Regions from separate parts of the Endozoicomonas sp. ALB115 genome, predicted to be linked through region 2. Evidence: predicted binding sites of a transcription regulator. Region 2 holds the regulator's gene; each other region holds the start of a gene.
The links. Region 2 encodes FNR, which switches genes on or off when oxygen is low (the NO sensors DNR and NnrR bind a similar motif). Its sites were predicted from a motif close to TTGATNTANATCAA; they were not measured.

Region 1: the regulator FNR is predicted to act here: its motif matches at 2,382-2,395, upstream of ACO6VE_RS18850 (FeoA family protein).
Region 3: the regulator FNR is predicted to act here: its motif matches at 1,885-1,898, upstream of ACO6VE_RS15560 (DMSO/selenate family reductase complex A subunit).

The regions. Positions count from the first base shown of each region.
Region 1 is NZ_JBLYZG010000052.1:17,843-21,087, reverse strand. Features, by position in the region: gene feoB (Fe(2+) transporter permease subunit FeoB) at 1-1,911, opposite strand, end outside; gene ACO6VE_RS18850 (FeoA family protein) at 1,908-2,141, opposite strand; gene ACO6VE_RS18845 (glyceraldehyde-3-phosphate dehydrogenase) at 2,523-3,245, opposite strand, start outside.
Region 2 is NZ_JBLYZG010000017.1:21,731-24,975, forward strand. Features, by position in the region: gene ACO6VE_RS10255 (hypothetical protein) at 1-326, opposite strand, end outside; gene ACO6VE_RS10260 (adenine phosphoribosyltransferase) at 462-1,019, opposite strand; gene fnr (fumarate/nitrate reduction transcriptional regulator Fnr) at 1,099-1,851, opposite strand; gene hemN (oxygen-independent coproporphyrinogen III oxidase) at 2,365-3,245, opposite strand, start outside.
Region 3 is NZ_JBLYZG010000035.1:36,938-40,182, reverse strand. Features, by position in the region: gene ptsP (phosphoenolpyruvate--protein phosphotransferase) at 1-1,766, shown strand, start outside; gene ACO6VE_RS15560 (DMSO/selenate family reductase complex A subunit) at 1,997-3,245, shown strand, end outside.

The sequences.
Region 1 (3,245 bases), on a different contig from region 2:
TAAACCACTCAGATTGGCTGGAATAGTGGCAACGGCTTCCTGCAAGCCTGCCAACAGGTCAAACGTCGTTTCACTCTCGGTGTCAGCGTTTTCAGACGCGGCAATAGCACCGTACATTGAGTCAAGCGTACCCACAACGGCTTCTTTCGCCAGAATACCTGTAAACAGTCCCACAGCCGCTGGCCAGTTTTCTTCCGTCATGCCCATGGGGGAAAATATCGGGGTAATGGTTTGGCCAATCTTGCTGAGCATGGAGCTCTGAGTGTTCTGGTGACCGAAAGAGCCATCGGTACCAATAGCATTCAGGGTGTTCAGCACGACCACCACCATCACAATCGCTTTGCCTGCACGCAGGATAAAAGCCTTGAGACGATCCCAGGTGCGTAACATGACCTGAGTCACCGATGGCAAATGGTAATTGGGCAACTCCATAATAAACGGCGAACTGTCGCCACTAAGGATGCTCTGCTTGAGAATCAACCCGGTAAATATTGCCGCCAGGATACCCACCAGATACAAAATAAACACCACATTCTGGCCGGACTCCGGGAAAAAGGCAGCGGCAAACAGCGCGTACACCGGCAATCGGGCACCGCAGGACATAAAGGGAGCCATGGAGATGGTCAATAGCCGGTCCTTTTCATTGTCCAGTGTCCGTGCTGCCATAATCGCAGGCACGTTGCAGCCAAAGCCCACCAGCATGGGAACAAAGGCTTTGCCCGGAAGCCCCAGAAAGCGCATGAGTCGGTCAATGACAAAAGCAGCCCTGGCCATGTATCCCGAGTCTTCCAGTATGGAAAGAAACAGAAACAGGAAAGCAATCACCGGGATAAATGTCGATACAGTCTGGATACCACCACCCACACCGTCCGCCAGTAACGTCACTGCCCAGGCGGGAGCACCAACCGAGTTCAGCCAGTGGCCCAGTCCGTCCACCAGCAGAGTCCCGGTAAAGATATCGAAAAAGTCGATAAAGGCACTGCCGAAGTTAATGGTGAACATGAACATCAGATACATGACACCCAGGAAAATGGGGAACCCAAGCACCCGGTTCAATACCACACGATCAATGGATTCACTCAGCCGGTGACTGACCACGCCCCGCTCACGAATCACTGACTCCATAAGCTGACCAACCACATCGTAACGTCGACTGGCCAGAATTATGTCCAGATCTTCCTCAAGGGCAGCCTCAATGATATGACGCTGCCGGGTAGCCTCATTGACCACCTGCCAGGTCAGTTCCGGCAGAGGCACAGTGTCACCTTCCAGTAACTTCAGGGCATACCAGCGTCGGGACAGAGGACTATCAAGGTTCACAGACGCTTCAAGGGTCGATTCAATAACGGCAATGGCCTGTTCCAGCTGTTCACCAAGGTTCAATGGCGGGGCTACGGAAATACCATTATTCAGAAAATCATTAATATTTTGTAAAAAGGCTTTAATATTGCCTGACTTGCTGGCAACCAGGGGCAGCACCGGACAGCCGAGTTCCTCAGCCAGCTTGTCAATATCAATGTCCATGCCCTTTTCCCTGGCAACGTCCATCATATTGAGCACAACGATGACCGGAGCACCCATATCCAGCAATTGAGTGGTCAGGTACAAATTTCTTTCAATATTTGAAGCATCAAGAATATTGATAATTAAATCCGCTTCTCGCTTCAGGATATAATCCCGCGCCACCTTTTCATCAAGAGAAACGTCACTGTCAACCACATCAAGACAGTAGGTTCCGGGCAGATCAACCACTTCTATGGCGTTATCAGCAAAGGTATAAAAACCACTGCGTTTTTCCACAGTAACTCCTGGCCAGTTGCCAACCCGCTGCCGGGCACCGGTCAGCGCGTTAAACAGCGTTGTTTTACCACAGTTAGGATTTCCGACAATTGCAACAACGTGTTTTTTCATGCTCTGGAAACCTCTACAACAGCGGCTTCATCCTTTCGAATCGATAATTGGAAACCCCTGACTTCCAACTGGATTGGGTCCCCCAATGGCGCAACACGACAAACCGTGAACCGGGTTCCGGGCGTCAGGCCCATTGCCAGCAATTTCCGCCGGTAAGCACTGCCAGCATCCGCAAAAGCGGTTACCCGGCCACATTCACCGGTTTTCAGTTCACCCAATGTCACCTTCATGTACATCTTCTCCACAGGCATCATAAAGTCAGTTTTGTACGCGTTTTTTCTGCAAAGCAGGTAATAACTCGCAAAAATGACCCAGATATTTGCACCTAAATCATCTGCCAGGGCCAGAACCTGTTTTTTTGTCGGGGTTTTAGTGTGGAATGGTTGCTGCCTGACAAAATGTCAATTGATCTGAATATATACGCAAATGAGAATGGTTACAATTTAGAGGACGACCAATCTCACTCATTGTTGACCCATATCAATGTTCGCAGGTCGTAATGGTAAATCGGGATAAGATATGAAAAAGGCAGGATCTACAGAGTGACTGATTAGCCGAACCACTAATCAGTCACTCTGTGAAGTGTTCATCACTACTGACAAACGAGTGTTTTATGGAACCGACGGGTACATCGCACCAGACATAAACTGAAGTATCCGGTTGACCTGACAGCTGTAACCGAACTCATTGTCATACCAGACATAAAGCACACAGCGTTTGCCGTCAACAATAGTGGCTTGCCCATCCACAACGCCAGCTCGACGGCTACCCACAAAATCACTGGAAACTGCTTCAACAGAGGTGACGTAATCCACCTGTTTCTGAAGGCTGGAATACAGTGAGGTCTCCCTGATAAAGCGATTAAGCTCTTCAACGGTGGTGGCCTTGTCCAGGGACAGGTTAAGGATGGCCAGGGAAACATTCGGGGTCGGCACCCGAATAGCATTCCCCGTCAACTTACCTTCAAGTTCAGGCAACGCCTTGGCAACGGCTTTCGCTGCCCCGGTTTCGGTAATGACCATATTCAGTGCAGCGCTGCGTCCACGACGCTCACCCTTGTGGTAATTATCAATCAGATTCTGGTCATTGGTGTAAGAGTGAACCGTCTCTACATGACCGTGTTCAACACCAAACTCATCATTAATGGCCTTCAGCACCGGTGTGATCGCGTTAGTGGTACAGGAGGCGGCGGAAAGAATCTGATCTTCCGGCTCAATATCGTTATGATTTACCCCATAAACAATATTCTTGATATCCCCTTTTCCCGGTGCTGTCAGCAGGACCCTGGATACTCCCTTTGATTGCAAATGCAGGCTCAATCCCTCTTTATCACG
Region 2 (3,245 bases):
GCAATGGCGGTGGCGTAAACCAGGTTGGTCGCCAGTTCATGATGGGGGTGGGAAAGAAACTCCCGCTGGCTGGCCAGTCCCCGAACTTTGCTGGATAAGTCAGCGTTTGGTGCCAGAAACAGGTCCCAGATATTGCGGTGCATGCGAGGAGAAATCTGATAGATACCGAGTGCCTGGTGATTGGCCTGTTTCAGATGAAAACCAAGCCCGGACTCTCTGGCTGCGGTACCAAGCAGCAGGTTCTCAGCAGTAGGGCTCCACATACCCAGATGCTTGAGTGCGGGGCGAACAACATAGTGCCTTAGTTCCTTGGCGCATATTCCCATTTGCAAAGTCCTTTTCCCGGGTAGATCCCGGTCTGTGCGTCCTGTAACTGCGGGAGGGGCTCTCAGATCCAGACATTAACCCTGGATCTAAGAGACATATCGTATCATCCCTGAAATTCTGAACTGAGGGTGGTTTTACTCACCGGCAAAATTGCACAGGGCATAGGTTGGAATGCCCGCCGCATTGAGTCTGTCAGCGCCCTTGAGGTCTGGCAGATTGATGATAGCTGCAGCTTCCAGTGTGCTGGCTCCTGCTTGTCGAATCAACTGATCCCCAGCCAGCAGTGTGCCTCCGGTGGCGATAAGGTCATCCACTAACAGAATTTTTTCACCGGCCTTAATGGTGTCTTCATGCATTTCCAGTACGGCTTTGCCATATTCAAGGTCATACTCGACACTGAGGGTTTTGCCTGGCAGTTTGCCTTTCTTGCGAAACAGTGCCAGCGGCTTGTTCATGATATAGGACAGTGTCGAGCCAAGCAGGAAACCGCGGGCATCAAGCGCGCCAATGCGATCAAAAGTCTGGTTCTCATAACGCTGAACCATGACATCCACGGCCTTACGCCAGGCTTCCGGGTTTTCAAACAGTGTGGTGATATCCCGAAACAGGATGCCTTCATGGGGCCAGTCCGCGATGGTTCTGATTTGCGTTCGCAGATATTCCTGAACGGATGAACATTCGTTTGTATGCATGGGAGGGAGCATGCCGCTGTCAGTCAATGGATAAAAAGGAAGAAGCCACCTCAAAGGGTAGCTTCTTTAGAGGATAAAGTCAGGCGTTGGTAGCAATCGGTTCCAGTGTTTTTCCCCCGGCCAGGGCACAGAGTTCAACCGAGTTGCGAATTTCGATTTCCTTGCCCACGGCGGAGATCAGGCCGTTTTTCTGGAATCGGGTAAATACACGACTAACCGTTTCTACCGCCAGACCCAGGTAGTTCCCCATCTCATTTCTCGACATGGACAGACGGAACGACTGGGAAGAAAAACCCCGGCGACGAAAACGGCTGGCCAGGTTAATCAGGAAGGTGGCAATACGTTCATCGGCGTTTTTCTTGGACAGCAGCATCATCATTTGCTGGTCTTCACGGATACGCTTGCTCATCAGGCGCATCAGATGTCGGCGCAATTCCGGGAATTGATCGGAAAGGGTTTCCAGTTGCTCAAAAGGAATCTCGCAGATCATGGTGGTTTCCATCGCCTGGGCCGACACCGGATAGGTATCCGTATCCATACCGCTCAGGCCAAGAATTTCGCTGGGCAGGTAAAATCCGGTGATTTGTTCCTCACCTTCATTGGTCGCTGTGTAGGTTTTGAGAGCCCCTGAGCGAACAGCAAAGACACTGGTAAAGGGGTCACCTTCCAGAAACAGGTGTTCGCCTTTTTTCAAAGGACGCCCACGCTTGATAATGTGATCCAGCTGATCGATATCCTTAATGCTCAGTGCCAGTGGCAGGCACAGTGAGCTGAGGCTGCAGTCTCTGCAGGCCACATGGCTCGGCTGTCGGACGTTGGGCTTTGACGTCATTGAGAGGCCTCAAAGTCGTATTTGGCGAAATTCGACACTGTTTATGGAAAACCAAGTGTATGAAAAGTGTTACCGGAGTGTAAATCAGGTATGTACGCAACCGGGCAGACCCAGGGTAGGGGTTTGGTGCTGCTTCAGCAATGCGTCATAAACTGCGGTGGTTCCGGTGAGCTCTCATCTGCCGTGTCATCTATCAAGCTCAGGGCTGACCCTGATCATGGTATGGTCATGGCTCCTGGTGGTTGTGTGTCTTTATCCCTGAAAATCAATCTGACATTGTCTTATGTCACAGGATTAAATTTTCGTTCGTGGTATTTAACGGACATGGCAGATTTTGCACTTATGTTTCAAGTAAATCAATGTGATAGTGGTGGCAAGTCGTCGTCAGTTTCAGTTTTTTTCTGATAAACCGGTGAGCTGCAGAGAGGTTTCGGTTCTGTGCGGGATGATCAGTCGTTGTCGGTACTGGCGGGAGAGGGGCTCCGGAGCCTGGTGATTGCTCCGGAGTGTTACTCAGATAACCTTTGAGAAGAGCGTCTTCTCTTTCATCTCCGGTTGATGGAGATAGTGGTCGAACTGCATACAGATGTTACGGATCAGCAGTGTTCCCTTTGGCAGTACTTCCAGCAAGCCATCGCTATTGAGACTGATCAGGCCGTCTGCCCTCATCGGCTCCAGCCTTGCCAGCTCATCCCGGAAGTAATCCCTGAATTGAATATCAAACCGCTGTTCAATATCGCTGAAGTTCAGTTTGAAGTGGCAGATCAGCTGGGTAATCACTGCCTGGCGGACTTTGTCATCAGCGGTCATCTTCAGGCCGCGAACCACTGGCAACTGCTGTTCATTGATCATTGCACAGTACCGGGCTTCATCGGTGCTGTTCTGGATATAAGTGTCGCCTACCTGGCTGATGGCAGACACGCCCATGCCGATCAGGTCGCAATGACCATGGGTGGTATAACCCTGGAAATTCCGGTGCAGCGTGCCTTCTTCCCGGGCAATGGCCAGTTCATCGTCTGGCAGGGCAAAGTGATCCATACCGATGTAGATGTAGCCCTGATCCAGCAGTTTTTCCGTGGCCTGATGCAGAATGTCCAGCTTCACTTCCGGCGCAGGCAGATCCTGCTCATTAATTCGGCGCTGTGGTTTGAAGCGGTGGGGCAGGTGGGCGTAGTTAAACAGGGATAGCCTGTCCGGGGCCATATCAGCCACACGATCGATGGTTTCCATAAAACTGTTGGTGGTCTGGAAAGGCAGGCCGTAAATCAGGTCCATGTGTACCGAGCGGAATGCCATGACCCTGGAAGCATCAAGAATGGATTGAATCATGCTTTCAGGTTGAACCCGGTTAACGGCTTGCTGAACTTTGGGGTTCAGGTCCTGAACGCCCATGC
Region 3 (3,245 bases), on a different contig from region 2:
GTGGTTTGGGTGAAGCCGTGGCCGACGTGCTGCCGGGCGCTGATGAAGCCATGGAAGAAGAAGCGCCACTGCTTGGACCGGTAGAAGGCTCCGATGGTCGTTTACCCGGCGTTAAAGCGGCACCGGGTATGGCCATTGGCAAGCTGCACCATCTGGTTCATGAACTGCCCAGCTACCCGGAAGAGGGTGTTGGTGTCAGCGATGAACTGGGTCAGCTTGGCTACGGTATCCAGAAAGCCCGGGAGTCCCTGCAGCAGCTGGTGACTAAAATGGAAGCGGATCATGTGGGTGGTCATGCGGAAGTATTTGTTGCCCATCAGCAGTTACTGGACGACCCGGCGATCAGTGATCGTGCCCGTGAACTGATTGAAGCAGGCAAGAGCGCCATGTGGGCATGGCACCGAAGTTTTCTGGCCGAAGCGGATGAAATGCGCAAGCTGGATAACCCGCTGCTGGCGGCCCGGGCCATCGATGTAGAAGACGTTGGTCTTCGGGTTCTGCGTTACCTGATGGGCGTTGAAGGCGGCACCGATCAGCTGCCGGAAAACACCATTCTCTGTCTGGAAGACATTACGCCTTCTGAAGTGGTGACTCTCGATCGCCAGCGCGTGATTGGTATCGTGACCCTGCACGGCGGCGCGACTTCCCATGCGGCGATTCTGGCCGGTTCCCTGGGTATTCCTTACCTGGTCAACGTACCGGGCAGTGTTCGTCAGTATGAGAACGGTACCGATGTTATCCTGAACACCAACAAGGGTTACATGCTGGTTAATCCTACTCAGGAAGAGATCGACAGAACCGTTGCCCGCCAGGAACGTGCGGCGGCGGAACATGCTGCGGCGCTGCAAGTGGCGGACCAGCCTGCGGTGACTCTGGATGGCCATCATGTTGAGATCGCTGCCAATATCGCCAACCAGGACGATGCGGAAAAAGCGGTCAAAATGGGTGCTGAAGCGGTAGGTCTGCTGCGTTCCGAGTTCCTCTATATGGAACGTGCAACCGAACCCACCATGGATGAGCAGATAAAAGCCTACGAAGGTATTCTGGACGCTATGGGTAAAGACCGCCCGGTCATTATCCGTACTCTGGACGTCGGTGGTGACAAGCCTCTGGCTTATCTGCCCCTGCCAAGAGAGGAGAACCCGTTTCTGGGTGAACGTGGCGTGCGTATCGGTATTAACCGTCCGACCATGCTGCGCAAGCAGGTTCGTGCGATCCTGAAGGCGGCTCATGCCGGTCATGCCCGTATCATGTTCCCGATGATCAGCTCCCTGGATGAATTCCGTGCCGTGAAAAAACTGGTGCTGGAAGAGCAGGAAACGACAGGCGTCACCGTTGAAGTGGGTATTATGATTGAGGTGCCGTCCGCTGCGCTGCTGGCCGATCATTTTGCTAAAGAAGTGGACTTCTTCTCCATCGGTACCAATGACCTGACCCAGTACACCCTGGCTGTTGACCGTGGTCATCCAAAACTGGCGGCACGGGTCGATGGTCTTCACCCGGCAGTATTGCGCCTGATCGATATGACGGTGAAAGCAGCCAACAAAGAAGGCAAGTGGACGGGTATCTGTGGCAGCCTGGCCAGTGACCCGAATGCGGTGCCTATCCTGGTCGGCCTGGGCGTTCAGGAACTGTCCATCAGTGTCCCGGCAATCCCGGTGGTTAAGGCCCGTGTTCGCAGTCTGAACTATAAGCACTGCCAGAGCCTGGCCCGTGAAGCGCTGACTCTGGATTCAGTAGAAGACGTAAGAAGTTTGACTGCCTGATCGCAGACGATCGTCTTTCTGAAAGCCCCCTGGTTTTGGCCATGGGGCTTTTTTATTGCTGTCTGAAATATGTAGTTTTCCTGAGTTAGTACGTAGTTGTACTTTAAATCACATGGTCTTGATTCAGGTCATCTGCCGGTTAATTACTGTCCAATTATAATGCCCACCATTTGGTTGGCGGCACTTTTTGTTCACACCTTTATGTCTGCAGGGAAAGCAGAATCTGATAATTGTCTGAGCAATCTGTGATCACGACCAGTATTTATGATGGGGTGGCGATATCAATGAAAGAAATTGTGGATAAAGTGCTTGCTTCCACGGTGAAGCGAAGAACGTTTATGAAGTGGGGAACCGCTGCGGGCGGTGCGGCAGTCGTTGCTGCGCGCACACTACCTGTGAAAGCTTCTGCGACAGAGGCCAAACCTGCGGTTGAAGAGATCAAGTCAGTGTGGTCTGCCTGTACGGTCAACTGCGGCTCCCGCTGTGCACTGCGTCATCAGGTAAAAGACGGTGTGATCATCCATACCGAAACCGATAACACCGGTGACGATATCTATGGTGACCACCAGGTTCGGGCCTGTCTCCGTGGTCGTTCCTTCCGCAAGCGCGTCTACAACCCTGACCGTCTGAAATACCCAATGAAGCGTGTCGGTAAGCGTGGTGAAGGTCGATTTGAGCGCATCAGCTGGGATGAAGCGTTTGACACCATCGCTGATAACCTGAAGCGCATCAAAAAAGAGTATGGCAATGAAGCCATCTATCTCAACTATTGTACTGGTACGCTGGGAGGCACGGTTTCCAAATCCTGGCCACCAGCCGCCACACCGATCGCCCGTCTGATGAACTGCTGGGGCGGTTATCTTAACCACTATGGTGATTACAGTACGGCCCAGATTGCCGTGAGTTTACCGTATTTGTACGGCGGCAGCTGGGTAGATAATAACTGTACGTCAGATGTTGTGAATACCAGGCTGGTGGTCAATTTTGGCAACAACCCGGCGGAAACCCGGATGAGTGGCGGCGGTATTGTTTATCATCTGACCGAAGCCCGGCAACGCAGTAATGCACGTATGATCACCTTTGATCCGCGCATGACCGATACGGTCCTGGGTGCCAATGATGAGTGGGTTCCTCTGCGACCGGGTACCGATGCCGCAATGGTAGCCGGTATGGCGTGGGTGATGATTAGCGAAAACCTGGTGGATAATGAATTCCTGGGCAAGTACACCATCGGCTACGATGAAAACTCACTGCCTGCCAGCGCACCGAAAGGCGCTTCCTGGAAATCCTATATTCTGGGCAAAGGCGATGATGGTGTTGAAAAGACCCCGCAATGGGCGGCAAAAATAACCGGTGTCCCGGCAGACACCATCATCCGTCTGGCCCGTGAAATTGCCATGACCAAACCCTGCAATATTATGCAGGGCTGGGGACTTCAACGCACCGCCAATGGTGAGCAGGCCAGTCGGGCTATCTGTA